DNA from 3 places in the Mycobacterium sp. NGS45 genome. Region 3 is predicted to be linked to each of the others. Evidence: predicted binding sites of a transcription regulator. Region 3 holds the regulator's gene; each other region holds the start of a gene.

Region 1 (10,326 bases), on a different contig from region 3:
CCAGGTGTTCGGCGGCCGGCCCGGTTGTGGTCCGGTGGTCGGCGGCGGTTGGCTGGGCTTTTTGTCCTATCCCGACGCGGGCGCCGACGGTGCCGGCCCGCGGATCCCGGAGGCGGCCGGCGGCTGGACCGACTGCGTGCTGCGCTGCGCCGACGACGGCGGCTGGTTCTTCGAGAGCCTGTCCGGCGCCGCGATGCCGACCTGGTTGAGCGCGTCGCTGGCCGCCCCGGCCCGGCCGCGCCGGTGGCATGTCGACTGGACCGCACCCGATGCCGACGAGCACCGCGCCGGGGTGCTGGCATGTCTGGCCGCGATCGGCGCCGGTGAGGTGTATCAGGCCTGTATCTGCACCCAGTTCACCGGCGTCGCGGACGGCTCCAGCCTGGATTTCTTCGCCGACGCGGTGGCTGAGCTGGCTCCGGCGCGGGCGGCCTATCTGGCCGGCGAGTGGGGCGCAGTGGCCTCGCTGTCGCCGGAGACATTCCTGGTGCGGCGCGGCGCCGCAGTGACCTCGAGCCCGATCAAGGGCACGCTGCCCAAGCACGCCGACCCGGCTGCGCTGCGCAGTTCGGTCAAGGACGTCGCCGAGAACGTGATGATCGTCGACCTGGTCCGCAACGATCTGAGCCGGGTGGCCGCCACCGGTTCGGTGACGGTGCCCGAACTGCTGGCGGTGCGGCCTGCGCCCGGGGTCTGGCATCTGGTGTCGACGGTTACCGCGCAGGTCGACGAGGAGCTGCCGGCGGCCGCGCTGCTGGCGGCCACGTTCCCGCCGGCTTCGGTCACCGGGACCCCGAAACACCGCGCCCGCGAACTCCTTTCGGTCTGGGAGCCGCATCGGCGCGGCGTCTACTGCGGTGCGGTCGGACTGTCCTCGCCGTTGGCCGGCACCGAGTTGAACGTGGCCATTCGCACCGTCGAGTTCGACGCCGTCGGCAACGCGGTGCTCGGTGTGGGCGGCGGCATCACCGCCGACTCCGACCCGGAGGCGGAATGGGCCGAATGCCTGCACAAGGCGGCGCCGCTGCTGGAGCTCAGGTGTAGCGCCGAACCCGCGCGAGCAGGATCTCGGCCAATCGTTCCGGCGCGCTGATTCAGCCCCGCGCGCGTACCACCGCGTCGTAGAGCTCGCGGCGCGAGGGCGCGCCCGGATGGGCCGCCACCACCTGCTGACAGGCGTCCTTGACCCGGACGCCGTCGTCGACCAGGGCCTGCACAGCCGCCACCAACTCGTCGACGTCGGCGCTCGGCGTCGCACCGGCCAGCACCACGGTGATCTCACCGAGCACGCCGCCGGTGGCCCACTCGGCGAGTTCGGCCAGCGTGCCGCGGATGACTTCCTCGTGGGTCTTGGTCAGTTCGCGGCACACCGCCGCGCGGCGCTGCCCCCCGAGCACGTCGACGGCGTCGTTCAACAACTCGGCGAGCCGCCGCGGCGACTCGAAGAACACGCAGGTGCGTGGCTCGTCGGACAGCGTCTGCAACCAGGTGCGGCGGGCGGTGGGCTTGCGCGGCGGGAAGCCTTCGAAACAGAACCGGTCGCAGGGCAGCCCGGACACCGCCAGGGCGGTCGTCACTGCCGACGGCCCGGGCAGGCAGCTCAGCGGCAGGTCGGCAGCCACACACGCGGTGACCAAGCGGTAGCCCGGATCGCTGATCGAGGGCATTCCGGCGTCGGTGACGGCCAGCACGGTCGCCCCGGCGCGGATGTCGTCGAGCAGACCCGGCACCCGGGCGGCTTCATTCTGGTCGAACAGGCTGACCACCCGCCCGGCAATCCGCACGCCGAGCGCCTGAGCCAGCGTCCGGACCCTGCGGGTGTCTTCGGCGGCCACCACGTCGGCGGTGCTCAAGGCCTTGACGAGCCTGGTGGAGGCGTCGGCGGGCTGACCCAACGGCGTGGCGGCCAGCAACAGTCGGCCGGCGGTCATGCCGAACAGCCTACGATCGTGGACGATGACCGCTCCCAGTCCGGTGTTGCCGGAGCGCGCCGTACCCGTGATCAGCCCGGGCCCGCTGGTTCCCATTGCGGATTTCGGCCCGCTGGATCGTGCCCAGGGCTGGGCGATGACCTTGGTGATCGGTGCGCTGGCCGCGGTCACCCGGTTCTTGAACCTGCAGTCGCCGACCGACGCCGGCACCCCGATCTTCGACGAGAAGCACTACGCACCGCAGGGCTGGCAGGTGCTGCACAACCACGGCATCGAGGACAACCCGGGCTACGGGCTGGTGGTGCATCCACCGGTCGGCAAGCAGCTGATCGCGATCGGCGAAGCGTTGTTCGGCTACACCGGACTCGGTTGGCGGTTCACCGGCGCGCTGCTGGGCACGATCCTGGTGGTGCTGGTGGCCCGAACCGTGCGGCGGATCAGCCGCTCCACGCTGGTCGGCGGCATCGCGGGTCTGCTGCTCATCGCCGACGGCGTCACGTTCGTCACCTCACGCACCGCGCTGTTGGACGGCTTCCTGGTGTTCTTCGTGGTCGCGGCGTTCGGCGCGTTGATCGTCGACCGCGACCAGGTCCGGGAGCGGATGCACAACGTGCTGCTCGACGGGCGCATCGCCGACACCCCGTGGGGTCCGCGACTCGGGGTGCGCTGGTGGCGATTTGGCGCCGGCGTGCTGCTCGGGTTGGCCTGCGCGACCAAGTGGTCCGGGCTGTACTTCGTGGTGTTCTTCGGTGCGATGTCGCTGGCGTTCGACATCGTGGCCCGCCGCCAGTACCGGGTGGCCCGGCCGTGGCTGGGCACCGTGCGCCGCGATCTGGGGCCGACGACGTATGCGCTGCTGCTGATTCCGTTCGCGGTGTACCTGGCGTCCTATGCAGGGTGGTTCGCCTCCGAAACCGCCGTCGACCGCTACGAAGCGGGCCGCGCGATCGGCGAACGCGCGTGGTACCAGCCGCCGGACGCGATCCGCTCGCTGTGGCACTACCTGTCGAAGGCCTTCGAGTTCCACTCCGGTTTGACCAACAGCGCCGGCAATCACCACCCATGGGAATCCAAGCCGTGGCTGTGGCCAATGTCGTTGCGGCCGGTGCTCTATGCCATCGATCAGGACAACGTGCCGGGCTGCGGTACCGCCTCCTGCGTCAAGGCCGTCCTGCTGGTCGGCACCCCCGCGATGTGGTTCATCGCGGTACCGGTACTGGTGTATGCGGCCTGGCGAACGTTCGTGCGCCGGGATTGGCGCTACGCCGTGGTGCTGGTCGGTTACTTCGCCGGATACCTGCCCTGGTTCGCCGACGTCGACCGGCAGATGTACTTCTTCTACGCAGCCACGATGGCGCCGTTCCTGGTGATGGCGATAGCGCTGATATGCGGCGACATCCTGTATCAACCCGGGCAGAACTCGGAACGACGAACACTTGGCCTGATCGTGGTGAGTTGCTATGTGGCACTGGTGATCACCAACTTCGCGTGGCTGTTCCCGGTACTGACCGGGACGCCGATTTCGGCGTCCACCTGGCAGATGCAGATCTGGTTGCCGTCCTGGCGTTGACGGCCGGGCTCTCGGCGCGGTTTTTTGTCGGTGGCTGGTGTCATGCTGGGGTCATGTCCACCGACGTCGTCGATGAAGCCCCTCGGGTGGGGCCCAATGAGCGCCTCGAGGTGCTCTTCGATGAGTTGGCCGAACTCAACGGGCAACGCAACGCCATCGACGCCCGGGTCGTAGAGATCATCGCCGAAATCCACCGCGACGCCATCTGGGGCAACACCGGCGTGCGCTCCCTGCCCGCTCTGGTCGCCTGGAAAACCGGCTGCTCACCATCGAACGCGCGCACCATCACCGCCATCGCGCAACGCCTCGACGAATTCCCCCGCTGCGCCCAAGGCATGAAAGAAGGCCGCTTCTCCCTCGACCAAGTCGGCGTCATCGCCGAACGCGCCGGCACCGGATCCGACGCCCACTACGAACCGCTGGTCGGCGTCGCCACCGTCACCCAGTTGCGCCACGCGGTCAAACTCGAACCCCGCCCCGACCCGGACAAGCGCCCCGCCCCCGAACACGGCATCACCAAGACCACCCGCAACGACGTCGACTACTGGCGCATCACCATGAGCCACACCGACTCCGCCGCACTCGACGCCGCCCTGCACTCCCACCTCGACGCCCTGATCACCGACTGGAAACACGACCACGGCGACAGCAAAGAGGACGACGAGCCGGACGAATCCCCGGACCAGCGCCCGCCGATGCCCACCACCTTCGACGCCTTCCTACGCCTGGTCGAGACCAGCTGGGACAGCGAAACCCAACGCCGCCCGCACGCCCAACGCACCACCGTCGTCATCCATCTCGACATCAAAGACCGCATCGCCGCCCTACACCTGGGCCCGGTGCTGCCCGAATCCGAACGCCAGTACCTGACCTGCGATGCCACCTGCGAAGTCTGGTTCGAACGCGACGGGGTGCCGATCGGATCCGGCCGCACCACCCGCACCATCAGCCGCCGCCTGCGCCGCGCCCTCGAACACCGCCACCGGACCTGCGCAGTACCGGGCTGCGGCGCCACCCGCGGACTGCACGCCCACCACATCACCCACTGGGAAAACGGCGGCGCCACCGAACTGGACAACCTGGTCTTGGTCTGCCCGTACCACCACCGCCTGCACCACAAAGGCATCATCACCATCACCGGCCCGGCCCACCGCCTCGTCGTCACCGACAGCGAAGGCAGGCGATTACACCCAGGTTCGCTGGCCCGACCACCCACCACCGGATTCCCCGACGTCCCACCATGTCCCGGACCCACCGGCGAACGCGCCATGTGGTGGTTCTACGACCCCTACCGACCACCACCACCCATCACCCTCTAGGCCTCCAGGGACTTCCACCCCGACCGGCGGACCTAGATCGGGTCGCGAGCGGCCGGACACGACATGCAGCGCGGCCCGCCGCGGCCGGTGCCCAGTTCCGAGGCGGCGATCCGCAACACCTCGATCCCCGAATCCTCCAGCCGCGCATTGGTTTCGGTGTTCCGTTCATAGCCCACCACCACGCCGGGCGCCAATGCCAAAGTGTTGTTGCCGTCGTCCCACTGTTCGCGTTCGGCGGTGACCGGATCCAGGCCGGTGTCGATCACCCGTAACCGGTCGATACCCATCGCCTCGGCGGCGGCCTGCACGAACGGCACCGCATCGGCGATCGTCACCCCGGATCCGGACCGGCGTATGGTGTAGGCCGACACCGAGTCGACGATGTTCGGGTACATCACCACGGCGTCGACGTCGACCATGGTGCAGACGGTGTCCAAGTGCATCTGGGCGCGGTCCTGCTCGATCGGAACGGCCAGCACGGTGTGCGCCAGGTCGTCGTCGAACAGGCTGCGAGCCAAGGCTTCTGCGCCCGCCGGGGTGGTCCGCTCCCCCACCCCTACGGCCAGCACGCCGGGCGCCAGCAGCAACACGTCCCCGCCTTCGACTGGCGCCGAACGCGATTCGTAGGCCCGGCGCACCCCGAGGAACCGCGGGTGATGGGCATAGATCAAGTCGGTCAACGACGCCTCACGCACCCGGGCCGGCAGCGCCAACGACGTGATCGCGACCCGCGGACCAATCCAGAAAGACGAGTCCCGGGTGAACATCAGGTTGGGCAGCGGGTCGATCACGAAGTCGGCGCCATGGTGCATCCGACGCACCAACGACAAATCGTTGCCGTCGAACGGCAATTCGGTGAACGTCATGCCGGCGATCAAGACGTGCGCCAGCTCGGCTGCCTCCAGCGACCGCAGGTACGCGGAGAGTTCCTGCGCCAGAGGCAAACCCAGCCGGCGTGAATCCACGGCAGCCCCGACTCCGTGGATGCGGGCAGCGCCGCTGTGCAACGCTTCGGCCAGCAGATCGGCCAGCAGCAGCACCTCGACACCACGCGAGCGGAGCAGCTCGGCGAAGGCGTCGTGTTCCTCTTGCGCGCGCGCCACCCAGGGCAACCCGTCGAACAGCAGCGCGTCGTTGTTGCGCGGTGTGAGCCGCTGCAGTTCGGCACCCGGCCGATGCAAGATGACCGCTCGCAGCCGGCCCACCTCGGAATCCACGCCCAACGCCTGTGTGGTCACAGCTAGCACGGTAGCGCGGCCGGCCAGCTCAACTACGCTTTGCCCTGGCCCGACCCGGCTGTGAGCCTTCGCGCCGCCGCGCATTTCGAACCCAACGATTCGGCGTGCCGCACCGCTTTCTATCGAACGCCTGTGCGATAGACTGGCCACGTGTCGCAGGCGGTACAGGAAGCCCTGTTCGAGCACGCCGATCGGCGCTGGTTGAGCAATGGCGCGTGGATCGACGTGCGGGCCGGTTGGCTCGACGGTCCGGCCAACCCGGCTCAGTTGTTCGACGAGTTGCTGTCCAGCATCCCGTGGCGGGCCGAACGCCGGCAGATGTATGACCGGGTGCTCGACGTCCCGCGGCTGATCAGCTTCCACGACCTGGTCGAGGAGCCCGCGCCGCACCCGGCGCTCAAACAGATCCGCCGTCGGCTCAACGACATCTACGCCGGCGAGCTCGGCGAACCCTTCGTCAGCGCGGGACTGTGTCTGTACCGCGACGGCAACGACAGCGTGGCCTGGCACGGCGACACCATCGGCCGCGGCCGCACCGAGGACACCATGGTGGCCATCGTCAGCCTGGGCGCCGCGCGCACGTTCGCATTGCGACCACGCGGCGGTGGCCCGTCGCTGCGGCTCAAACATGGCCACGGCGACCTGCTGGTGATGGGCGGATCCTGCCAGCGCACCTGGGAACACGCCATCCCGAAGACCACGCGTCCGGTCGGCCCGCGGATCAGCATCCAGTTCCGCCCGCGCGGCGTCCGGTGATTTCGGTGCGTTTAGGTGCGGTGAGCGCCCCTAAACGCACCGAAATCGCTCAGGTACGGATGGCGGCGACGCCGTCGACCAGCAGTTGTTCGGCCCGTTTGGTGTCCACCGGCACGGTCGGGCGGTCCGAGGCGACCAGCGGGTTGGCCGTCACCGAGACCCGGTAACCGCCGAACTGGGCCAGATAGTTGTAGAGCTCGCCGGTTTGCACCTTGCCGTCGATGGTCACCTGCAACACCTGATGCACACCGAGGGTCTGAGCGCCGTCGATCTGCGGGGCGGGCACGTACTCGACCGTGCCGCGCCGCCCCTCACCAGCAAAGGAGACTTTCTTGCAGTTCTCGCCGGGAGCACTCAGCGGAATCTCCTCGGAGGTCTCGAGTGCGATCACCAGGAATCGGTTGCCCATACCTTCCGCGGTCACCGCGGCCATGTTGCCCTGCAGCCCGTCGGGCATGGCTTGGCCGGCCGCGAACTGCGCGCAATCCGCGGGTTCGAACGCCACACCCTCCGGCAGCTTCTGACCGCCCAGCATCTTGGGATCGATGCCGGTCGGAGCCTGCTCGGTGACGGTGAACTCCGGGCCGAACGACGACTTCAGTTCGGTGATCTTGCTGATGTCGGCCGAGTTGGCGGTGCAACCGGCCAGCAGGCCGACGATCGCGGTGGCCGCCAGTGCCGCGTGTGTTTTCATCGGGCGTCAATCTACCCACCCGGGCCGGATCAGCCGCGCAACACTGCCACCGCGTCGACCAACAATTCGGCGGCCACCCGGGAATCCAACGCCGGCAGCGGTGATCCGGGGTCGACCACCAAGGTGACGAACACCAGCTGGCCGTCGGCGTAGGCAGTGAAAGTGCTTGCCCGGGACTCGGTTTGGCTACCGGACTCGACCGCGGTGTGGATCGTCGCGGTCATTCCCACGGTCTGCGCGCGCTCGATGCTCGGCGCGTCGACGAGCGAAATGTCGGCTGTGGAATTGCGATTCGACATCACCCAATGCCCACAGGAATTCCGCACACCGACGTCCGGGGCGACCGGCCCCGGTACCGCCACCACGTAGAGAATGCCGCCCGCACCGGAGCCGGACACTCCCACGGCGGGCCCGTCGGCACCGGCGTCGACCAACGCAGCGCACTGCGCTGGTGCGCTGATCGATCCGTCCCGCAGGCCCCAGAAGTGGGCGGGCGAGTCGACCCCGGATGCGTCGGCGACCTCGTATCCGTCGGGCAGTGCCCCGCTGACCCGTTTGATCCGGCTCGGATCGACGCGTCCGGTTTGCTGGGTCGCGGATTTCCCCGACGAATGGTGCGCCGCAGGGGAGTCAGCGGGCGAGCCGCAGGCCGCGACGAGGCAAACCGCGACGGCCAGCACTGGGGGCACCCGAACCCGCACCGCCCGTTGATATCACAGCCGCCGCTCAGCGACGGTGGATTACGGATATGTCGTCGGCGTCGGGAGTCGAACTTCGACTCGGCACACTCGTTTCAGCACCGCTCGAAGCACGCTCAGCGACGATTGCGCCGCCAGATGTCGACCGACATGACGGTCGCGAACGTGGTCCACAAGGGATACGGGATGAGGGCAAGGCCCGCTTTGGGATTCACCTGCGCGACTCGGCGAGTCAGGTCAGCACTGCTGAGCGCCAACAGTCCGGCGTTGACGGCCGCCGGACCCAGCTGGTGCCGGCGGAAGAACACCCAACTCCAGCCTGCGTTGAGAGCCAGGTTGGTCGCCAGTGCAGCGACGAACGCGCGGGCCTCGGCGGTATCGCCCTTTTCGCGTAACCGATCGAGGGTCGACGCCGACGTTCCCGCGATGCTCGCGTAGAGGCTGGTCCAGGCCACCGGGAAGACACCGTCCGGCGGGACGTAGCCCGGCTTGTCGATGGTGCGGTACCAGGTCCGCACCCCCGAACTGCTGGCAACGCTGCCGATGGCGCCGGCCGCCGCGGTGGCGACCGTGGTGGCAATCAAAGTCGGAATTCGCATGGTTGCTCAGCTACCCGGCCCTGGCCGCCGCCAAACCCACTGAGGGCAAGGTCACGGCGGCCGAAATCGCCCGCAACACCGCCAATTTGCGACAAGATCCCGCCATTTGCAGTTCAGGTGAACAGATTTTGAATCCTGTGGAACAAAACTGTGAACCAAGTGGTTTGCACTGATACCCCCGGCGTTGGCGAACGGCGAGGCAAAGAGGCACAAAGAGGGGCAGGGCAGCGAGATGCAGAAACAAACCAGCAGACTGCTGATCACCGCGCTGGCAGCAGGCGCGCTGACTGTCGGCGCGATCGGCATGTCCGGCATCGCAGCGGCTACACCCAGCGGAGAGTCCGTCGAACAGACCGTGACCAAGCTGGAGTCCGAGGGCTACCAGGTGGTGCTGAACAAGGTCGGTTCCGCGCCTCTGGAGCAATGCTCCATCAGCGCGGTGCGACCGGGCCAGACGTTCTCGTCCATGGACTCCCGGACCCCGGGCGCACGTGATCGTCCGGTCACCACCGTCACCGGCATGACCGTCTACGTCGACGTGATCTGCTAGGCGTTCGGCGACGTTGTCGCCGCGGTCCCGATGCTCGGTGCGGTCGGGCTCGTCATCAGGACCGGATGCGTCGGGACCGGATGCGTCGGGACCGGATGCGTCGTTGGGACCGGGTGAGCCGAGGCCGGGACGGGTCGATTGCGGGCCGAAGCTGCTCTGCGGCCCCGTCCTGACCCGCTGCGGCTGCTGTGCCCGGCTCTCACCCGGCGCCGTTGCCTCATTCCCTCGTTGTCGCACTTGCGGCGCCTGCGCCGGTTCCTTGAGCTTGACCTCATCCTGATCTACCTGGGGCCGTTGATATTTCGATGCTCCAACGGTAGACAGCGGCCGCCGCTGCGGCGAGAGTCGAGAGAAGGGCCGGCGGGTGTTCTCCTGCGGCGCAGCGGCAGTCGGCCGTTCGACTTGCGGTGCTGCGGCCGGTGGTGCCGGTGGCAGGTCCTGGACCGCGGGCGTCGGCGCCGTCGTGGGCGGATCGTCCAGTTCGACCGACGGGTCAGCACCGAGTGGCGCACCTTTGGTCTCGGGATCCGGCTGGGGACCCCCGGCACCCTCGGCAGCACGGGTCTCGTGCGTGCCGAGGGCCGGGGCGAGCAGCGCGGTGGGTCCTAGCCGCTCGTTCCCAAACGGCGACGCCAAGTTCATTGGCGTCACCATCGTCATTTGGGGTGCCGACGTCCTTCCCGCACCCGGCACCGGGCCCGGGGGATCCCCGACCGTCGTCTCAGGAGGCGTTCGATCGGGCGCCGCCAACGTCATCGGCGGGCCCACCGGAGCCACCGGGTGGTCGACCTCGTCGAGCACCGGTCCGCCGACACCGAACGGTGACTGCACCGGCGTGGTCCCGAACGGACGATTGGTGGGGTCACCGGTGGCCTCGGCGATCGCATCATCGAGTCCGGTCGGGATCGCAACGAGCAGGTTGACCAGATCACGCAGCGGGTTCTCCAACCGCAGCAGGCGGGCGGTGGTCG
Region 2 (10,326 bases), on a different contig from region 3:
CGGGTGTGGCGCGGCCGACCCGAACCGGTGCGGGACGCTCGCGCGGAGTATCACGCCGGAGCCATCGCGCACGTGGTGTCGATGCTGCGGGCCCAAGAGGCCGGCTGGCGGGACTGGTTCGCCGAGGAGGGCGTCGAACCGATCGAGGTGCCCTATCCGGTGTTGTGGCGCAACCTGACCCAGATCGTCGGCGACGTGCTCGAGGCATTGGGGCAGGACCGCCGGCTGGCGCCGGACCCGGTGTTGGAACGCCAGGCCGACCAGCGGTCGGATGCCTGGGTCGAGCGCTACCGCACCGACGCGCAACGAGAGGGGCTGCCGCTGTGAGCACCGCGACCACCGACACCACGCACGTCGACGAACTGCGGCTGCTGGAAGCCGAAGCCGTGCACATCATTCGCGAGGTGGCGGCCGAACTGGCCAAGCCGGTGCTGCTGTTCTCCGCTGGCAAGGACTCGATCGTATTGCTGCGGTTGGCAGAGAAGGCGTTTCGGCCGGCACCGCTGCCGTTCCCGGTGCTGCACATCGACACTGGACACAACTTCGACGAGGTGATCGAGTTCCGGGACCGGCGCATCACCGAGCACGGCCACAAGCTGCTCGTCGGCTCGCCGGCGACCGAGCCGAGAACATTCGGCGGGTCGGGCATCTGACCAGGCTGCTGGCCGACTCCGGGGTCGTTGCCCTGGCTTCGCTGGTCTCCCCGCTGAAGTCGGATCGCGAGATCGCGCGCAAACTCAATGAAGCCGCCAAGCTGCCGTTCCTCGAGGTCTACATCGCGACCTCGCTGGCCGAATGCGAACGCCGCGACCCCAAGGGGCTGTATGCGCGGGCGCGCAGCGGTGAGCTCCGCGGGCTGACCGGTGTCGACGGCCGCTACGAGCCGCCGGAGAGCCCGGATCTGGTGCTGGACACCACCGGTGCGGATATCGACGCGCTGGTGGGCCAGGTGCTCGACGTGCTCAAGCTCGCCCAGGAGTAGACCGCACGGCGGCTGAAATCACCGTGGCCGCATCCGGTGTCCAGCGGGTCGTCGGTGGCACCCTTCACCCAGGGCGCCCAGGGCGCCCAGGGTGTCCAGCAGCTGAGTGGCGGGTGCGGGGTCGGCCGGGTGACCGGCCCGGCACCCGCCGTGCGGTGGATGGCGTCGTCTCTGTGGAATTGTCAAGGTGCGTACGAATATTGTTGTCTCTGTGTAGTTTTCGAGTTGTACGGTGTGTCGGCGTCCTGCTGGGTGGGGTGGTCAGGCGGCAGTGGGCAGTGCAGTCAATGTGCGGCGGGCGTGGCAGCGGAGGTGTTCGGGCGCTCTGGTGGGATGAGCCGGGTCGACCGGTGGGATGAACCAGGGGTGGCGGTCGGGACCGAGGTAGACCTGCCAGCCATCGTGGTGGATCATCCGGTGATGGCGCCGGCACAGCAGGACGCCGTTGTCGACGCTGGTGGTCCCGCCGGCCGCCCACGGTCGGATGTGATGAGCGTCGGTCCACGACACCGGGCGCCCACACCCGGGGAATGCGCACCCACAGTCCCGGGCGGCCAGGGCTTTGCGGATCTTCGGCGGGAACAACCGTTGGGTGCGACCCACATCCAACGGTGCCCCGCAAGCGTCGACGTAGACCGCGGTGACCGCGGCGTCACAACTGATCAACTCGGCCGTGGTGGTGGTGACCGGACCGCAGAACCCGAGGGTGTCGACCGCCGACCCGATGCCAGGGAAGGCTCCAGGGCCTGCAACCGCACCCAGCTCGGCAACAAGAGCGTCGGGGTTGCCCGCCGCGGCGCCTGCAGATGCTGGGCGGATGAGGGTGATGTGCGGCAGGACCCCGCCGGAAGTGGGCCGAGACTGTCCACTGAGGTAGCTGCGCAACAGTTGGCCGAATCCGTCGGCGCGGCGTTGCCCGGCCGTACGGGGGTCTGGTGAGCCGTCGGGTGCCGGGCTGGGGCGGCACAACGCGTCCAACGCCGCGTGCAACTCCTCGCCGGTATGTACGTCCAGGTCCATTCGTGCTTGTACCCGGCCGTCACGGGTTTGGGACAGGGTCATGTCGTTGAGTGCGGCGTCCTCGGCGACTGGCACACCTGCCGGCGTCGGGTGGTCGGGGGTCAAGGCGATCGCCAAGCCGCGCGCCTTCCGTGTGATCGCTGCGGGACTGGCCTCGACCATCAACGCCGTCGTGATCCGCGCCCGCTCTGTTTCGTCGATCGCCACTCGGGCCTGAATGTGGGCGATACCGGCGCAGATCGCGTCGGCGGCTTCCAGGCCCACGCCACCGACCCGGGCAGCGCGGGCCAGCGCCGGTATGCCGGGGGCAGCGCGGCCGACGCGCATGGCGCGGTAGGCCACCGCCGGAGCCACGCCCAACCTCGTCAAGGATTCCGCTCCTGCGCCGACTCCGAGGCGCTCAACCGCATTCGCGGCGCCGGCCATCACCGCGTCGAGCAGGTTACGCAGCGCGACCACGGCGGTCAGCACCGCAGCCAGCCGTGGTTCGTCGTCACGGCGCGGTGCGGCGAAGACTTCGTAGAGCCTGCGACCTCCACCACCATCAACACCGCCAGGGCAGACGGGTGGCGGTGCCAACTCCTCGATGAGCAGATTGACGACGGTATCGATGTCAACGGAATCCATAGTGGACACCTGAGCTTCCCTATTACCCGCGCAACAGCGCGACACCCACGAAGAACAACGGACACCGACGGCCCCGCCAGAGGGGGCAGCACCATCGAGTCACACAATGACGAGGCGCGTTAGGAGTCCGGGAGAGTCAAACCCCTATTCGAACGTTTGTTCTAGTCTACGCCGATTCGGCGACAATGCAAGAGAATTCGAGGACATCTCCGGCCGCCGTCCGACCACTCCGGAACCCGCCCGTCCGACCACTCCGGAACCCGCCTACTCGCGCCCCGGCGATAGGTGCCGAGGTAGTTGGCGGTCGCATCACCGAGGCCGTCGCATCGCCGTGGCCATCGGGGCCGGGGGAGGCCGCTGGTTCGGCCATGTCTGGCATCAGCGGAGCATCCGTTGGCAGCTTGAGCATCAAGCATTAACGGGACGAGCTGACCGGTTCCCGGGTCAGCGCCCGACGGGCGTAGGCGCGCACGTCCGCATCGCTGTCGACCAGGGCGCCGTCGAGTGCCGCCCTGGCAGCGGGCTCGGTGCTCGCCCACGGGCTCAGGCTCAGCACGGCAGCCTTGCGCACGTCCAGGTGCGGGTCGGTCAACGCGTCGGCCAGCAGCGGCACCGCGGCCTGCGGTTCGGCGCCGGCCAACGCCCGGGCAGCGCCCTGCCGGATCTGCCAGGCATTCTCGCGCAACGCCCGAGCGACGACGTCGACGTCCTCGGCGGTGCACCCCACCGCGCCGAGCGCCGCCAACGCGGCGGCCCGCACCAACGGATCCGGGTCGGCCAGCAGCTCACGCACCACCGCACCGCTGCCGCTCGACCTCACGCCGCCAGCCGCCAGTGTGCCCAGCCCGCCGGCCACCGCGATCCGCACCTCGCGGTTGGCGTCGGCGGCCGCGGATGCGACACCGTCGGCATCGTCCACCGACACCAGGGCCCGCACCGCCTCGATTCGCACCCGATGATCGACGTCTTCGAGTGCCGTTCGGTACCAGGAGCTTTCGCCGCTGCGCCGGGCGGCCAACAGGTACAGCGCGGTGGCGCGCACGATGGGGTCGGCCGAGCCGAGATGGGCGGCGACCTCGGCGGGTGCCGGCACCACCTCGACCAGTTCGCGCAGGCCTTCGGCCGCGGTCCGGCGCACCGCGACGTCGGCATCGGCCAGTGCGGCCACCAGGGCCGGACCGTAACCGTCGCACAGGGTTTCGGTCAGCACGTCGACGGCGGTGCGGCGGACGCCGGGATCGTCGTCGGCGAGGAACTCGGCCAATTCGTCGAGGCTCGGCGACTCCAGCGCCAGCACCGCGACGATCCGCGCCGACGGCGGCGCCACCGGCTCGGCGGCCGCCACCCGCTCGGCGACCGGCTCCGGTGCCTGGCCGGTGGCCAGCGGCGGCTGGGCCACCGGAATCGGCTCGGTCTCCGGTCCGGGCAGGTCATCGAGCCCGGGCACCGGCACGAAGTACGGTGCCACCGGACGTTTGACGAACTGCATGGTGCCGTCCGCACCCCGGTACAGGTTGAGGTGGAAGCGCCAATTGGCATCGTCACGGCGCGGGGCGTCGGCGCGGTCGTGGTAGAGGCCCCACCGGGATTCGTCGCGGGTCAACGACGACCGCGCGGCCATCTCGGCGCAGTCCCGGATGAACGACACCTCGACCGCGCGCATCAGTTCGTGCGGGGTGCGGGCCCCGATGCCGGCGACCTCGGCCCGCATCCGCTCGAAGGTCTGCACCGCCAGCGACAGCTTGGTCGCGGTCTTCGGTGGTGCCACATAGTCGTTGACGAAGCGGCGCAGCTTGTATTCGACCTGCGGCTGCGGCGGACCGTCCGGCTGGCGGGCCGGACGGTAGATCAGCTCGTGGGCGGCCTCGATCTGCTCGGGCGGCAGGTCCTGCGGTGCAGTCAACTCGGCCAGAGTGCCGGCGGCGTGCGCACCGGCCAGGTCGCCGTAGACGAACGCCCCGATCATGTAGTTGTGCGGCACGCAGGCCAGGTCGCCGGCCGCGTACAGCCCGGGCACCGTGGTGCGGGCGTGCTCGTCGACCCACACTCCGGACGCCGAATGCCCACTGCACAAACCGATCTCGGAGATATGCATCTCGATGTCGTGGCTGCGGTAGTCGTGCCCGCGGTTGGCGTGGAAGGTGCCGCGGGTGGGTCGCTCGGTGGTGTGCAGGATGTCCTCGAGTGCGCTGAGCGTCTCGTCGGGCAGGTGACTGACCTTCAGGTAGATCGGGCCCCGGGCGGATTCGATCTCGCGCTTCACCTCGGCCATCATCTGACCCGACCAGTAGTCGGAGTCGACGAACCGCTCACCGAGTGCGTTGACCTGATAACCGCCGAACGGGTTGGCCACGTACGCGCAGGCCGGGCCGTTGTAATCCTTGATCAGCGGGTTGATCTGGAAGCATTCGATGCCGGACAACTCGGCGCCGGCGTGATAGGCCATCGAATACCCGTCCCCGGCGTTGGTCGGGTTCTCGTAGGTGCCGTACAGATATCCCGACGCCGGCAAGCCGAGCCGGCCGCACGGTCCGGTGGCCAGGATCACCGCCTTGGCGCCGACCACGACGAATTCGCCGGTGCGGCTGTTGAATGCCGCTGCGCCCACCGCGCGGCGCTGCTCGCCGGTGCCCTCGGTGAGCACCCGCACCGGCACCACCCGGTTCTCGATCCGGATCTTCTCGCGCATGGATCGTTGCCGCAGCACCCGGTACAGCGCCTTCTTGACGTCCTTGCCCTCGGGCATCGGCAGCACGTACGAGCCCGACCGGTGCACCTGGCGCACCGCGTACTCGCCGTGCTCGTCCTTCTCGAATTTGACGCCGTAGCGTTCCAGCCGCTGCACCATCGCGAACCCGCGGGTGGCGGTCTGATAGACGGTGCGCTGGTTGACGATTCCGTCGTTGGCCCGGGTGATCTCGGCGACGTAGTCCTCGGGCTCGGCCTTACCCGGGATGACGGCGTTGTTGACGCCGTCCATGCCCATGGCCAGCGCACCGGAGTGTCGCACGTGCGCCTTCTCCAGCAGCAGCACCGAGGCGCCGTTCTCGGCCGCGGTGAGCGCGGCCATGGTGCCCGCGGTCCCGCCGCCGATCACCAGCACGTCGCAGTCCAGACGCAGGGCGTCCTTCGGTTCGGGGATGTCCATCAGCCAACCAGCTCCGTATGATCAAGTGCAGTAAGGATTTCGGTGCGCAGCGCGGCTCGGTCTTGGCCGGGCTGGCGCGGGTTGGGTATCTCGAGCAGGGCCCGCACCGGCTCACCGGCCCGGCCCAGCACCGCCACCCGATCACCGAGCAGCAACGCCTCGTCGACGTCGTGCGTGACGAACACGACCGTGGTGGGGTGCGCGCCCCAGGTGTCGATCAGCAGCCGCTGCATGCTGGTTCGGGTTTGCGCGTCCAGGGCGCCGAACGGTTCGTCCATCATCACCGCGCGCGGCGCGCCGGCCAGGCCGCGGGCCAGCTGCACGCGTTGGCGCATGCCGCCGGACAGACTCTTGGGCAGATAGCGTTCGAAACCGGACAAACCGACGTCGGCGATCCAGCGCTGTGCCTCGGCGCGCCGGCCCGAGCGCGGCCGGCCGGCCAGCGACAACGCCAGCTCGACATTGGATTGCACGGTGCGCCAGGGCAACAACGCGTTGTCCTGGAACACCATCGCGCGGTCCCGCGAGGTGCCGGTGACCGGCTGGTCGTCGGCGGTGATGGTCCCGGCGTCGGGCGCCAGCAACCCGGCCAGCGCACGCAGCACGGTGGACTTGCCGCAGCCGGACGGCCCGGTCAGCACCAGGATCTCGCCGGCCCGCACCGACAGGTCGAGCCCGTCGACCACTGCCGCGCCGCCGTAGGACAGCACCACGCCGCTCAGATCCAATCGCATTCCCTGGCTGGTCATTTCGCGTTCTCCTCACCGCGCGGCAGCCACCGGGTCAGCCGACGTCCGGTCAACTCGACCGCGGCCGAGGTGAGAAAGCCCAGCACGCCGATGGTGATGATGCCGACGAAGACATCCGGGTAGGCCAGCACGGTGTAGGCCTGCCAGGTGCGGTAGCCCACACCCAAACGGCCGGAGATCATCTCGGCGGAGATTACACAGATCCACGCCACTCCGATCCCGACCGACAAGCCGCCGAACACGCCGGGCAGGATGCCGGGCAGCACCACCCGGGTCAGCACGTCGAACCGGCCGCCGCCCAGGGTGCGCACCGAGTCCTCCCACAGTGTGGGCAGGGCGCGCACCGCGTGCCGGGTGCTGACCATGATCGGGAAGTAGGCGGCCAGGAACGTGATGAACACGATGCCGGACTCGTCGCTGGGGAACAGCAGGATGGCCACCGGGACGATCGCGATCGCCGGGATGGGCCGGGCCAGTTCGGTCAGCGGACCGAAGATATTCGCGAACCACCGCGAGCGGCCCAGCATGATGCCGGTGGCCACCCCGGCCACCCCGGCCAACGCGAATCCGGTCAGGATGCGGATCAACGACTGCCCGAGGTCCAGCCAGTACTCGCCGGTACCCAACCGGTCGATGAGCACCGAACCGATCTCGGTCACGGTCGGCAGCGTGTCGAAACGCAGCCACAGCCGGACGTCGTTGCTGGTCAGCAGTTGCCAAGCGAGGATGAAGGCGAGCACCGAGCCGACCCGGACCGCGATCGCGGTCCAGGAGCGGCGTTGCGGCGCCGCGGCGGCGGCGGGTGCGACGACGACGTCGTCGGCGGGTTGCTCAGCGGTCAGCACGGCTGCGGGGGCGCTCATTGCACACCCGCCAGGGCCTGCTGGTAGTCGAGCACGGTGCCAGTCGGGTGCGTGCTCAGGTAGCGCTGCGCGCCGGCCTGGGTCGCGAACGGCAGGTAGTCGGCGCCGTCGCGCACCCACACCGACTTGTCGGCGAACCAGCGGGTACCGAACTCGGTGTCCGGCACGTAGGCCGCACGCACCTGCGCTCCGTCAGCGGTCGCTTCCCGGATGGCGCGCAGCAGGCAGCCCGGGTCGGCGGCCGGCTGGGTGGCGTTGCGGCCGACCAGCCACAGCTCCCCGGCGCGCGCCGGGTCGTCCACCTCGACATTGCAGACCGGGTCGTGACCGCGCACCGCCGACGGGTTGACCAGGCTGGCCAGTTCGGCGTCGTAATCGCGGTCCCGCTCGGTGAAGGCCTTGCGCAGCGCGGTGTCCGAGATGAACCGGTCGATGTCCAGATCGGCGAAGTCGCCGATCGACTTCAGGTAGGGCACATCACCTTTGAACGCCTCGATCAGCTCGGGCTTGAGCGTGGTGTCGAAACTGGTGCCGCCCGGACCGTTGTACAGGTAGACCACCTCGGCGGGCAGACCGCTGCCATCGGCCACCAGCTGCGCCGACTCCAGCGGGTGTTCGTTGAGGTAATCGGTGGCGTCGAGCTGGGCCTGCAGGAACGCGTCGAGCACCTCCGGATGGGCATTCGCGTAGTCGCGGCGCACCACCACGCCGTGGAAGGTGGGGTAGTCACCTTCGGCACCGTCGTAGAGCAACTTGGCCTTGTCCTGGAACACCAGCAGTCCGGGCCAGGCCACGAACTGGGAAAGTGCTTGCACCTGACCGGATTCCAACGCCGACGCACCGACCTGCGGCTGCTGGTTGAGCACCTCGACACCGGTGGCCGGGTCGATGCCGGCGTTGTCGAGTGCGCGCACCAGGGTGCCGTGTCCGGCCGAGCCGACGCTGGCTGACACCTTCTTGCCGCGCAGATCGGTGATCGAGGTGACCGGCGAGTCCGGGGTCACCACCACCATGTTCAGTGCGCCGGTCGGGCTGTAGCCGGTGACCGAAACCATCTCGGTGCGGGCCCGTTCGTTGCTCTGCGTGCGTGAGCCGTTGATCAGCATCGGATAATCGCCCATCGAGCCGATGTCGATCTTCTCGGCGACCATCTGCGCGGTGATCGGGGCGCCGGTGTCGTAGTCCTGCCACTGCACGTCGTAGTCGACGCCGTTGGCCGCGCCGATCTCGGCCAGACGCTGCTCCAGGAATCCCTTGGCGCGCAACAGGGTTCCCGCGGTGACGGTGTTGATGGTCTTGGATTGGTAACCCACCACCACCGGGATGGTGTCGGCCGAGCCGGAACCGGAGTCCAGCGAACAGGCCGAAAGGGTCGCCGCGGTGGTGACGGCGAACAAACTGGCTAGTGCACGTTTCATGGGCTGTGCCTCTTCGGGGGATGTCAGCGGAGCAGATAGGGCATGTTGACCGAGACTGCGCCGGTTGGACATCGGGCTGCGCACGGCCCGCAGTACCAGCACTCGTCGACGTGCATGTAGGCCTTGCCGTTGTCCGGGTTGATCGCCAGCGAATCCAGCGGGCAGACGTCCACGCACAACGTGCAGCCTTGGATGCACAGCGATTCGTCGATGGTGACCGGCACGTCGCCGCGCTGGTTGGTCAAGGTCATGTCAGGCCCCTCGCGAGATGTCCGCGCAGCGTGATCCGGTCGCCGCGCATGCGGATGTATTCCAGGTCGACGGGCGTGCCGTCGTCGAGATGGCTGAGCCGTTCCAGCAACAAGACCGCGGCGCCGTCGGGCACCTGCAGGATCGCCGCCGAATGCGGATCGGCGGCCACCGCCTCGATGGCCAAGGTCGCCGACCCCAACGACTGGCCGGTGACCTCCTCGATCAGTGCGAACACGTCGTTGTGTTCCAGCGAGTGCTCCAACAGCTGCTCGCCGACGTCGGGGTTCAGGTAAGTCATGTCCAGGCTCAGCGGCAGATCGCCCAGATAGCGCAGCCGCTCCAGGAAGATCACCGGCGCGCCGGGACGAAGCCGCAGCCGGTGCGCCACCGCCGGGGGAGCGGTGACGCGGTGCGCGGCGCGCACCTCGTTGCGAATCTCGCCGTAACCCTTGAACGTTTCCTTGAGCCCCACCAACGCATCCAGGCCGTGGTCGTACTTACGCACCGCGACGTGCGTACCGACCTTGGGGCCGCGGTCGATCAAACCCTCGGACTTCAGCGTCGTCAACGCTTGCCGCACGGTGTTGCGGGATACGAAGAACTCCTCGGCCAGCTGCGTCTCACCCGGCAGGCCCTCGGGGTATCCGCCGGAGTGGATCTGGTGTCGCAGCATGTCGGCGACCAGCCGGGCGTGGTCGGCGCGGGTACGCCGCCGCAGCGGGATCGGGTCCGCTTCGGTCACCGTGTACCTCCGGTTCGGCTGGCTGACTGGTCGCCCTCGAGACGTTAGGGACCAATTCAGCCGAGCCCGAAGCGGGCGCCGACCAGGTTGTGCGGGCAGCGGCCGAATCCGCCACTCGAGCCACCGGCGTGGCCGCTGTTACCAGCGACGACGGCTCAGGAACCGGGTATTGCGCCAGCCTTCACATCGGGCGCAGCGTTGCGATCAGCCTGAACGGAACTGCTCGCGCCGGGAAGGCTGATTCAGTTGGTGGCGGCGATCTGCCAGCCGGCGCTGTCCTGGCGCTGCCGCCAGAACTCGGCGAACCGGCCGCCCGCGGTCGCGAGCGCATCGATCGCGCCTTGTTCCACGATCCGGCCGCCGTCGACGAACAGCACCTGGTCGGCGTGGCTGATGGCGCCGAGGCGGTGCGCGATGATCACCCGGGTGCGGGCCTGCGGGTCCTCGGCGATGGCCCGGGTGATGGCGGCCTCATTCTCGTTGTCCAATGCGCTGGTGCCCTCGTCGACCAGTAGCAGACCGGAC
Region 3 (10,326 bases):
GCGCAGACCGACCCGGACAAGGGCGCGCTGGGTTTCTCGTTGCTGGTCGTCGAGCGCGGTATGGCCGGTTTCGAGCGCGGTCGCCACCTGGACAAGATCGGTCTGGACGCCCAGGACACCGCCGAGTTGTCCTTCACCGACGTACAGGTGCCGGCGCAGAACCTGCTCGGCGAGGAGGGCCAGGGCTTCGTCTACCTGATGCAGAACCTGCCGCAGGAACGCATCTCGATCGCGATCATGGCGGTCTCGGCGATGGAAGCCGTGCTGGCCGACACCATCCAGTACTGCAAGGAACGCAAGGCGTTCGGCAAGCCGATCGGCAGCTTCCAGAACAGCCGTTTCCTGCTCGCCGAGCTGGCCACCGAGACGACCGCGGTGCGGATCATGGTCGACGAGTTCCTGAAACTGCATCTCGAGGAGAAATTGACCGCCGAGCAGGCCGCGATGGCCAAGTGGTATTCCACCGAAGCGCAGGTGAAGCTGATCGACCGCTGCCTGCAGCTGCACGGCGGCTACGGCTACATGCGTGAGTACGGTGTGGCGCAGGCTTATCTGGATGCGCGCGTGCAGACCATCTACGGCGGCACCACCGAGATCATGAAGGAAATCATCGGTCGCAGCCTCGGCGTCTGAGGTCGCGGTTCCGGCCCGGCGCGGGCGCCAAAAGCCGTGTGCAAAACACGCGCGCGCCGGTCGCGGCTGCACGGAATCCGTGTGACTGGTGGGTATTGTCACCCAAATGACGTCAATATGGTCCCCGTGGGGCCGATTGGGCAATGCAGCCAAAACGGGGGCGACCAATGTGCGAACACGCAGCGCAGCTAATCGCGGGGAGAGTGCGATGACACGCAGACGATCGTCATTGGGCAGGCTGGTGAATCGCGCAGTGGTCGGTTTGGTGGCCGCTACTGCGCTGGTCACCAGCACGGCTGTGCAGACGCCGCTCGCTTACGCCTCACCGGAATCCGATGCCGCCGACGCCATAACCGCCAAATGGCAGGAAGTCGGTGGCCAGGCATCGACCCTCGGTGCGCCCGCTGGCGAGGTCTATGCGGCCGGCGCCGGATTTGGTCAGAATTTCACCGGCGGTGCGATTTTCTTCACGCCGGAAACACAGGCCAGGATCATGCACGGCGCCATTCTGGAGAAATATCTGGCGCTCGGCGGGCCTGCCGACAGTGATCTCGGATTTCCCACGATTGACGAAGGACCCGGCCGGGTCAGCCCGGAAAGTCGTAATACCACCTTCAACGGCGAAGGCAGCCCGGTCATCTTCTGGACTCCCGACACCGGTGCCTGGGTGGTGCGGGGCCCGATCAACGCGGCCTGGGACGAGCTGGGTGGATCCTCCGGTGTGCTCGGCGTCCCGACTTCTGACCAGAGTGCCGACGGCGACGTCCTGACCCAGACGTTCAGTGCCGGCCAGTTGAGTTTCAACACCAGCACGGGTGCCTTCAGCACCGAACCGCCCGAACTCGCCGACCAGTTGGCCGATCTGAACTTCGCCCCGCCCAACGACGCGACCGCGGCCATCGACGCCGCTTGGCGGGACGCGGGTGGCGAAGCCGGACCGCTCGGTGTCAAGCAGGGTGGGCAGGTCCCGGTCGGCGATCAAGGTGCGGCACAGGATTTCGCCGGCGGCACCATCTACTTCAGTCCCGACACCGGTGCTCAGGTGGTTGCCGGCGCCATCGCCGAGAAGTACCGCGATGCCGGCGGTCCGGAAGGGGACCTGGGCTTCCCGGTCGGCGCCGAGACCGACGGCGGCGTGCCCGACAGCCGGGTGCAGAACTTCGCGGCCGGCGACGAGCCGGCCATCTTCTGGACGCCCAATGACGGCGCGGTGATCGTACGCGGCCCGATGAAGGCCGCTTGGGATCAGCTGGGCGGGGCCGCCGGTGCGTTGGGCGTACCGGTCGCCGACGCCACTGTCGACGGCGAGGTCACCTCGCAGCAGTTCGCGGCCGGTTCGGTGTCCTGGAACGCCGCCGACGAAAGCTTCAGTACCGACCCGGCCGGGTTGGCCGAGCAGCTGGTCGATGTCGAGGTGCCGGCCGCCCCGGGCGCCGAGGCTGCCGACACGTCGGCCGACGAGTCCGGCACCGGACTCGGCTGGCTGTGGTGGCTGATCCCGCTGGCCTTGTTGGTGCTCGGTGGGTTGTGGGCCTGGCGGGCGCGCTCCCGGGCACGCGGCTCCGACGTCGACGTCGACGTCGACCATGATCGGGTGGTCGAAGAGCCGCGCGGCCGCGCCCCGGTCTACGACGACCACGACGACGGCTACGGCTACGACGACGGCTACGGCGATGAGCACGAGGACGGCTACCGCGAAGCCCGCGACGAGGGCTACACCGGGTACCAGGGCCGCTACCGCGAAGGCTACGACGAGCCCGAGGATCGCTGGGCCGGCCGGTGGTCGGAGCGGGCGTCCGGTGGGTACCAGGAAACCGAGGACGACACCGAGTATCTGGAGGCGCGAACCGGCTGGTCAGAGCCCGAGGTCGGCGGCGAGGAGACCACCGAGTACCGCCGCGACCTGACCGAGGACGACCCGAACGCGTTGTTCACACACCGCGGCGCACATGAGGCCGACGAGGTGCAGGGCGACGACGGGGACGACGACGCCGTCGACACTGCGCCCACCCACGTGATCGATGAGACGCCGTCGGGACGGCATGCCGCGGTCAGCCCGGATGCCGATCCCTCGGTGTGGACCGCACCCGACGACGACGTGTACCTGCCCGGGCCGGGTTCGTTGTTCGCTCCGGTGTACGGCGCAGTGCCGCCGCCCGAGGCCGCACCGGAGCAGCGCTACGGCGCGACCGAGGACCAATACGGGGCCGGCGTCGAGGAGTCCTACCGACGGGCACCCGCGGATGACGACTACGCCGAAGAGCGGTACCCCGAGGATGACTACGCCGACGACGACTACGGCGACGACGATTACGCCGAAGACCCGTACCCCGAACCGTCCTACCGGGGCGACCCGGCTTCGGACGAGACCACGGTGGTCACCTCGGCTCCGGACGCACCGCCGCCGCCGGCGATCCATCTGCCGTTGGACGATCCACACCAGGCGCCTGACGGCTACCCGATCAAGGGCAGTATGCGCACCAGCACGTACTACCTGCCGGGCACCGTCGGCTATCAGCAGACCGTGGCCGAGATCTGGTTCGCCAGCCCAGAACACGCTGAGGCCAACGGTTTTCATCCGCAGCCCTGAGACCGGCCGCTTCACCCGCGGCATCTGACTGCGACCTGCGGGCAGCCGCTCGCAGCTCCGCGGTCGTCAGATCTTGCGGATCACGGTGACGACCTTGCCCAGGATCGCGGCGTCGTTGCCGGGGATCGGGTCGAAGGCCGGGTTGTGCGGCATCAGCCAGACCTGGCCGCTGGTGCGTTTGAAGGTCTTGACGGTGGCTTCGCCGTCGATCATCGCGGCGACGATGTCGCCGTTATCGGCGACGTTCTGTTGGCGCACCACCACCCAGTCGCCGTCGCAGATCGCGGCGTCGACCATGGATTCCCCGACGACCTTGAGCAGGAACAGCGACCCCTCGCCGACAAGTTCGCGGGGCAGCGGAAAGACGTCTTCCACGGCCTCTTCGGCCAGGATCGGGCCGCCGGCTGCGATCCGGCCCAGCACCGGCACGAACGTGGGCTCGGGCAGCGCGTCGGACCCGACCACGTCGGTGCTGGGCACCGATCGCAGGCCGTCGTCGGCGCCGCGGACGTCCACCGCGCGCGGCCGGTTCGGGTCGCGACGCAGGTAGCCCTTGCGTTCCAGGGTGCGCAGCTGATGGGCGACCGAGGACGTGGAGGTCAGGCCGACGGCGTCGCCGATCTCTCGGATACTGGGCGGGTAGCCCCGGGTGGTCACCGAGGCGCGGATCACCTCGAGAATCTTGCGCTGCCGATCGGTGAGGGTGCGGTCGAGCTTCGGGTCTGATCCCAGATCACTGTCAGCCATGACGCTGAATGTAGTCGCGTTCCGCCGATTGATCAAACATGTGTTCGAGGGTGTGTCGGAGTCCGGCCGGTGTGGCCGCTGGGGCAGATGTGGTCGGCGCGACTTGTCGGTAGGTGCCTCTAGGGTTTGGCTACGAATCGATTACATGTTCGATTTCATCGTTCTCTTCGAACGGGTGAGCGATTACGCTATCGAACATACAAGCGATCCACCGTTGGATGTAGAGCGTGACCGAAAGGACCGGACATGACACACAACACCCTGGAAGCAGGTTTTTCGACCACCGCCGCAGATCGGCGGGAGCTCGCTTTCGGTGCGCGCCGGAGTGCGCGTCCGCTGCCCAGGCGGGTCGGTGTCGATCCCGGTCAGCGGGCTGCTCGGCGCCGCCGCCCGGTTGCGGGCCGGCCCGGGTCCGCGCCGCTGCGGTACCGGGGCAGCGGAGTTGCGGTCTCGCGGGCCCCGCACCGTCGGCCGGCGCGTAGGGTCACGCCGCTGACGGTGCTGGGGTTGGGTCTGCTGGCCGCGGTCATCACGGTGTGGCTCGGCATCGTCGCCCAGGTCGGCGACGCCGTGCGAAAGGCCGGCTCGCCGGTGCCGGATCAGTTGGCCGTCGTCCAGGTGCTGCCGGGTGAAACGTTGCAGCACGTAGCCGCCCGGGTGGCGCCCAACGCATCGGTGTCCGGGGTAGTCGCTTCCATTCGAGAACTCAACGGTCTCGACGGTGCGGCGGTGAACGCCGGGCAGACCCTGATCGCACCGGTCGGCTGATCGACCGGGGCCGGTGAATCCGAATGGGACACAAGCACAAGCACGGCCCGGCGGGATCGCCGGTGGTCGCCGCCCGCTCCGCAGTACGCGCAGGTAGGCTTTTGAGGCTGGGAGATTCCCAACCGGCGCGACGAAGGAGCGGACATGCACTGTCCATTCTGCCGTCATCCGGATTCCCGAGTCGTCGACTCGAGGGAAACCGATGAGGGGCAGGCGATCCGGCGCCGTCGGTCCTGTCCGGAGTGCGGTCGGAGGTTCACCACCGTGGAGACCGCCGTGCTAGCGGTGGTCAAGCGCAGCGGCGTCACCGAGCCGTTCAGCCGCGAGAAGGTGATCAGCGGCGTGCGCCGCTCCTGTCAGGGGCGCGACGTCGACGACGACGCACTGAACCTGTTGGCGCAGAAGGTCGAGGACACCATCCGGGCCGCCGGTTCACCCGAGGTGCCCAGTCACGACGTCGGGCTGGCCATCCTGGGCCCGCTGCGCGAACTCGACGAAGTGGCCTACCTGCGGTTCGCTTCGGTGTACCGATCGTTCGATTCCGCCGAGGACTTCGAACGCGAAATCGAAGCGCTGCGGGCGCACCGCACGGGCTGACAGCTGGCCGTGCGGCTCAGACCGCGCTGACGCCGTCGCTGATCACTCGGCCGGCCACTCGGACCCAGCCGTCGGCGCTCCATTGCGTTTCGATCGGCGAGCCCTTGCCCTGCGTGATCACCAAGTCGCGGCTGAGATATTCGGTCATGCGGACCGCGGCCGATCCGGTGGCCTCATCCTCGGGGATGCCGAGGTTGGCCGCGAACATCCTGGCTCGGATGTGCCCCGCGGGCTTGTCGATCCAAGCCCACAGATAGTGCTCGATGTCGTCGGAGTAGTCGGCCGGGTCGGCGGCCAACACGTCCTCGGGCGAGGCCAGATCGACAACGTCGAACTCCGGTCCCCACTCGGCGCGGGCGGTGACCGCGGTCAGGTCACGTTCTGCGCCCACGTCATAGCCGACCGTCACGATCCCGGCCGGCAGCTGCAAGGTGTGTACCGGAGTGCCGTTGGCGCGCAACCACCAGGCGGCCCCCACCGTCGGATGGCCGGCGAACGGTAGTTCGGTTACCGGAGTGTAGATCTGCGCCTGCGTGGAGGACGCGCCGTCGCTCGGCTGCTCGACGAATATGGTTTCGGCATAACCCAATTCCGTGGCCAACGCTTGACGCTCAGTCGGTGCCACAGCGGCCGCGTCGACGACGCCCAACGGATTGCCGAACTTGCCGTCCGGATCGGTGAACACCCGCAACACGGTGACGGTGATGGCCATGGTTGCGACTCTAGCCAACCGGTTGTCGGGAATGCGAGGGTCAGGTCGCGCTGCGCTCGTCGGCGTCCATCGCGTCGAGCACCGCGACCCGGGTGTCGGGCGACCCGGTGATCGCAGATGCGCTGGCCCCGGCCCGCAGCAACCGGCGCAACAACTCCTGGTCGTGGACCGCCGGGGCGGTGGTGTCGATGAACCGCTGCACGACCTCGACGAAGCGGTCTGGATCGTCGCGGAACGGAAAATGTCCGGAGCGCCGGAAGACCTCGAGCTGGGACCCCGGCATCGCCGAATGCGCCAAGTGGGCGTGGCTGACCGGGATCACTGCGTCTTGTTCGCCCCAGATCAACTGAACGGGAACGGATTCGGTCAAATAACATCGATCCAGCATGGTGACCACCTGACCGCGCCAGTCCACCACCGCCCGCAAGGTGCGGGTGAACGCCGACGACGCGGTGGGTTCGGGGAGATCGCGCAGGATCCGGAGCACATCGGGAAGGTCACGGCCCAGGCCGGTGGATCCGAACACGCTGCCGGCGACCTTGCCGACCGCGGCCATGGTCGGCAGTACCAACGGCAGCCTCAGTAGCGCCAAGGCCTCCCCGCCCAGTGGCAAGGACGCCGCGCGCAACGCGATGTTGACGTCCTTGGTGACCCCGCCGGCGCCGACCAAGATCAACCGGTCGACCAATTGCGGGAACTGGTAGGCGAACTGCATCGCCACTCCACCACCGAGGGAATGCCCGACCACGGTGACCCGGTCGATGTCGAGCACCGAGAGCAGGTCGCGCATGCCGTTGGCGTAGGCCGCCACCGAGTAGTCCGCGCGCGGTTTGTCGGACTGGCCATGGCCGAGCAGATCCGGCGCGATCACCGTGAAGCGGCGCGCCAGCTGGGTCTGCACGGTGTGCCAGGTGGTGGAGTTGTCCCCGATGCCGTGGATCAGCAACAGCGCCGGGCCGGAGCCCGCGATCCGGTAGGCCCGCCGGTACCCGTGGATGGTGCGATGCTCGAGCACCGGGGTCAGCTCACGGATCGGATGCAGGTTTCGCACGCTCATCTCGCCAACTCCGTGCTCGGGCCCGTGCGGGCGTAGCCGTCGGTCTAGGCGTCGTCGTCGCGGTATGGATCCTTGGACGGGTCGCCGGCCTGTTGGGCCAGGAACCGCTCGAACTCAGCGCCGAGTTCTTCACCGCTGGGCAGTTCGTCGTCCCGGGCCAGCAGTGACCGGTTTTCCTGGGCAGCAACGAATGCATCGTACTGACGCTCCAGGGCCGCGACTACTTGAGCGACCTCGTCGCTGCCTTCCACTTGCTCGTTGATCCGGGTGTGGATCTCGGCGGCGGCTTCGTTGAGCGCAGCCATCGGAAGTTGCAGCGACGCGGTCTCTGCGACCTGCTCCAGCAGCGCGGCGGCCGCCGCCGGATAGTCGGTCTGGGCCAGGTAATGCGGCACGTGCACGGTGTAACCGACCACTTCCTGGCCGTGCTGGGCCAGCCGGAACTCCAGCAGATTCGACACGCTGGCCGGCACCTGCAGCTCGCCGATCCACAGCGGGTGCTCGGTGAGCAGCTCGGGATTGTTCGAGTGCGGGGTCATCGTGATGGGCCGGGTGTGCGGGACCGCCATCGGCACGCTGCCCAACCCGATGGTCTGGCGCACACCGAGCCGCTCGGCCAGCAACCGCACCGCGGTGATGAACCGCTCCCACTTGAGGTCCGGCTCCAGGCCGGCCAACAGCAGGAACGGCGTGCCGATGCTGTCGTGCAACGCATACAGCGACAGTTCCGGGTCCTGGTAGTCGGTGAAGTGGTCGGACTTGAACGTCATCAGCGGTCGCCGGGAGCGGTAGTCAAGCAGCTCGTCGATGGCGAACGAGGCGACCAGCTCGGTCTCCAACTGCTCCTTGAGGTGTGCGACTGCCAACCGAATGGCGTGCCCGGCATCGGAGAAGCCCTCCATGGCGTGCACCAGCACGGGGCCGCGGCCGTCGGCCGTGGACAGCTGCGGCGCCGGGAACTCCAGTTCGTACATGCCGCTCTGCTCGGGTTGGTCGACGCCGTCAGGCCGGTTTTCATCGGGCATGATCTCGCCTCCTCCGCACGGCGTGACGTTCGGTGAACGACCGCCGTACCTCTAGTGTCTCGCGAATGTGCCAACGTGTCGCCGTCGGCTGGTGTTTCCGTTGCGCCGCGATGTTCGCGCACCGGTGAATTCCTGGTCCGTCGTCGGAGAGAATTATCCACAGTTCCTGCTGCGTGCACAGTCGGCCCGGTGGGCGGGGGATCTGGTACCGGTCCTGACGGGGCTGATTGCGACCGTCGGGCCATGACATCTCATGAACCCGATTTCCACCTGAACCGACCCGGCGAACTGATCGCCGCGGTCCCGGCCGTGTTGGGCTTCGTCCCGGAGAAATCCCTGGTGCTGGTCGCACTGGAACGCGGTGTGATGGGCGCGGTGCTGCGCATCGACCTCGATGACAACCTCGAGTTTCGGCTGCCCGAACTGGCCGAGGTGGCCGCGGCCGGCCGGGCCGAGGCCGCCATCGCGATCATCGTCGACGCCGAGGCTGAGCACTGCACGCTGTGTCAGGACCAGCACGCCCGCACCTACACCGTCCTGGAAGACATCCTGGACGAGTACGGCATCACATTGGTCGCCGCGCACGTCGTCGACCACATCGGAGCCGGCGGCCACTGGGAGTGCGCCGACGGGTGTGGCGCCGGGGGAGAGGTGGCCGATCCGAGCTCGTCGCCGCTCGCGATGGCCGCGGTGCTCGACGGACGGCGCCTCTACGAGCGGCGCGCCGACATCGAGGCAGTGATCGCCGCTGATGACCCCGACCGGTCCGCGTCGCTGGCCGAGGCGATCGAGCGGTTGGGTGCGCCGGACGGGACGGACCGGCAGAAGGACCCGGACGGCTACCGGCGCGCCGCGGTCCAGGACGCGATCGGCGCGGCGGGCCGGTTGGCGACCGGTGAAGGCCTCGACGATGCCGAGCTTGCCGCGGTGGCCTACTCGTTGACCGATCTCACGGTGCGCGACGTGCTCTATTCGCTCGCGGTCGGGGAGACCGCGGGGGCGGCCGAAGCGCTGTGGGCGATGATGGCCCGCACCCTGCCGCAGCGGTGGCGGGTCGAGCCGTTGGTGCTGCTGGCGTTCAGCAGCTATGCCCGCGGCGACGGTCCGCTCGCGGGCATCGCGCTGGAGACCGCGCTGCGTATCGACCCGACGCACCGGATGGCCGGGATGCTCGACACTGCGCTGCAGTCCGGGTTGCGTCCAGAACGCATCCGGGAATTGGCGTTGACCGGCTACCAGCTGGCGCGTCGGCTCGGGGTGGAACTGCCGCCGCGGCGGGCCCGCAGGGTCAGCTAGACCTTCTCCACCTTGACCGCGTGTGCCATTTCGTGCGGCAGGTCGACGTTCTCGTGGCCGGGAATGCAGATGGTCACCCCGCCGACCGGGTTGGTCAGCACCGTGACCCGGGCGTTGGGCACCACACCGGCGTCCTTGAGTCGCGAGATCAGCATGGTGTCGCCCTGCACATGTTCGGTCAGCTGCCGCACCACCACCGCGACCGGGGAACCGGCCGGCAACTCGGTGAGCCGTACCAGGTTGGCACCCTCGCCGTTGCCCTGCTCCGGGGGTAGTCCCAGCTGCGAGAGGCCCGGGATCGGGTTTCCGAACGGCGACACCGTGGGGTTGTCCAGCACTGCGACCAGTCGCCGCTCGACGTCCTCGCTCATCACGTGCTCCCAGCGGCAGGCCTCGGCGTGCACGTCTTCCCACGGCAGTCCGATGACATCGACCAGCAGACGTTCGGCCAGCCGGTGCTTGCGCATCACCGAAACGGCCAACTCCCGGCCCTTCGGGGTGAGCTGGAGATGCCGATCGCCGGCCACGTGCAGCAGCCCGTCGCGTTCCATCCGGGACACTGTCTGACTCACCGTGGGTCCGCTCTGCTCCAGCCGCTCGGCGATCCGGGCCCGCAGCGGAATCACGCCCTCTTCCTCGAGGTCGTAGATTGTCCGCAGGTACATCTCTGTGGTGTCGACCAAGTCGTTCATTTCCGCAAACCCTCCGTTGCCGGTCAGTCTACTTGGTGATTTGTCTCCGGGAGGCCTCCTCGTCGGCGCGGCGGCGCAGACAGCAGTGTGCCCGCCGAAGGGGTGGCGGGCACACTGTCAGTTGGGGGTCTGGGACCGGTTCAGCTGGCGTAGGAGCGCAGCCGATCGGCCCGCTCGCCATGGCGCAACTTGCTCATCACTTCCCGCTC

Evidence for each region. Region 3 encodes LexA, which represses DNA repair genes until DNA is damaged. Its sites were predicted from a motif close to CGAACANNTGTTCG; they were not measured.
Region 1: AC5Y3P_RS01670 (alpha-ketoglutarate-dependent dioxygenase AlkB) is a predicted target of LexA. The motif match lies at 6,182-6,195, and genes of this name have one in related genera.
Region 2: AC5Y3P_RS11830 (HNH endonuclease signature motif containing protein) is a predicted target of LexA. The motif match lies at 2,767-2,780, and genes of this name have one in related genera.

The regions. Positions count from the first base shown of each region.
Region 1 covers NZ_JCALDB010000001.1:342,968-353,293, reverse strand. Annotated here, with positions in the region: gene AC5Y3P_RS01695 (aminodeoxychorismate synthase component I) at 1-1,093, shown strand, start outside; gene rsmI (16S rRNA (cytidine(1402)-2'-O)-methyltransferase) at 1,095-1,931, opposite strand; gene AC5Y3P_RS01685 (dolichyl-phosphate-mannose--protein mannosyltransferase) at 1,957-3,501, shown strand; gene AC5Y3P_RS01680 (HNH endonuclease signature motif containing protein) at 3,555-4,820, shown strand; gene arcA (arginine deiminase) at 4,853-6,043, opposite strand; gene AC5Y3P_RS01670 (alpha-ketoglutarate-dependent dioxygenase AlkB) at 6,209-6,814, shown strand; gene AC5Y3P_RS01665 (DUF5642 family protein) at 6,864-7,508, opposite strand; gene AC5Y3P_RS01660 (DUF5642 family protein) at 7,538-8,209, opposite strand; gene AC5Y3P_RS01655 (TspO/MBR family protein) at 8,323-8,805, opposite strand; gene AC5Y3P_RS01650 (PE-PPE domain-containing protein) at 8,816-10,326, opposite strand, start outside.
Region 2 covers NZ_JCALDB010000011.1:7,894-18,219, reverse strand. Annotated here, with positions in the region: gene stf0 (trehalose 2-sulfotransferase) at 1-327, shown strand, start outside; partial or broken gene AC5Y3P_RS11840 (phosphoadenosine phosphosulfate reductase domain-containing protein) at 324-611, shown strand; partial or broken gene AC5Y3P_RS11835 (adenylyl-sulfate kinase) at 614-982, shown strand; gene AC5Y3P_RS11830 (HNH endonuclease signature motif containing protein) at 1,244-2,629, opposite strand; gene AC5Y3P_RS11825 (fumarate reductase/succinate dehydrogenase flavoprotein subunit) at 3,045-5,777, opposite strand; gene AC5Y3P_RS11820 (ABC transporter ATP-binding protein) at 5,777-6,526, opposite strand; gene AC5Y3P_RS11815 (ABC transporter permease) at 6,523-7,389, opposite strand; gene AC5Y3P_RS11810 (ABC transporter substrate-binding protein) at 7,386-8,807, opposite strand; gene AC5Y3P_RS11805 (4Fe-4S dicluster domain-containing protein) at 8,831-9,058, opposite strand; gene AC5Y3P_RS11800 (GntR family transcriptional regulator) at 9,055-9,732, opposite strand; gene AC5Y3P_RS11795 (ABC transporter ATP-binding protein) at 10,044-10,326, opposite strand, start outside.
Region 3 covers NZ_JCALDB010000021.1:46,340-56,665, reverse strand. Annotated here, with positions in the region: gene AC5Y3P_RS18065 (acyl-CoA dehydrogenase family protein) at 1-633, shown strand, start outside; gene AC5Y3P_RS18060 (LGFP repeat-containing protein) at 842-3,223, shown strand; gene lexA (transcriptional repressor LexA) at 3,290-3,970, opposite strand; gene AC5Y3P_RS18050 (LysM peptidoglycan-binding domain-containing protein) at 4,217-4,738, shown strand; gene nrdR (transcriptional regulator NrdR) at 4,883-5,335, shown strand; gene AC5Y3P_RS18040 (PhzF family phenazine biosynthesis protein) at 5,352-6,047, opposite strand; gene AC5Y3P_RS18035 (alpha/beta fold hydrolase) at 6,088-7,104, opposite strand; gene AC5Y3P_RS18030 (proteasome assembly chaperone family protein) at 7,149-8,129, opposite strand; gene AC5Y3P_RS18025 (DUF4192 domain-containing protein) at 8,373-9,425, shown strand; gene AC5Y3P_RS18020 (iron-dependent transcriptional repressor DtxR) at 9,422-10,117, opposite strand; gene sigB (sigma-70 family RNA polymerase sigma factor SigB) at 10,258-10,326, opposite strand, start outside.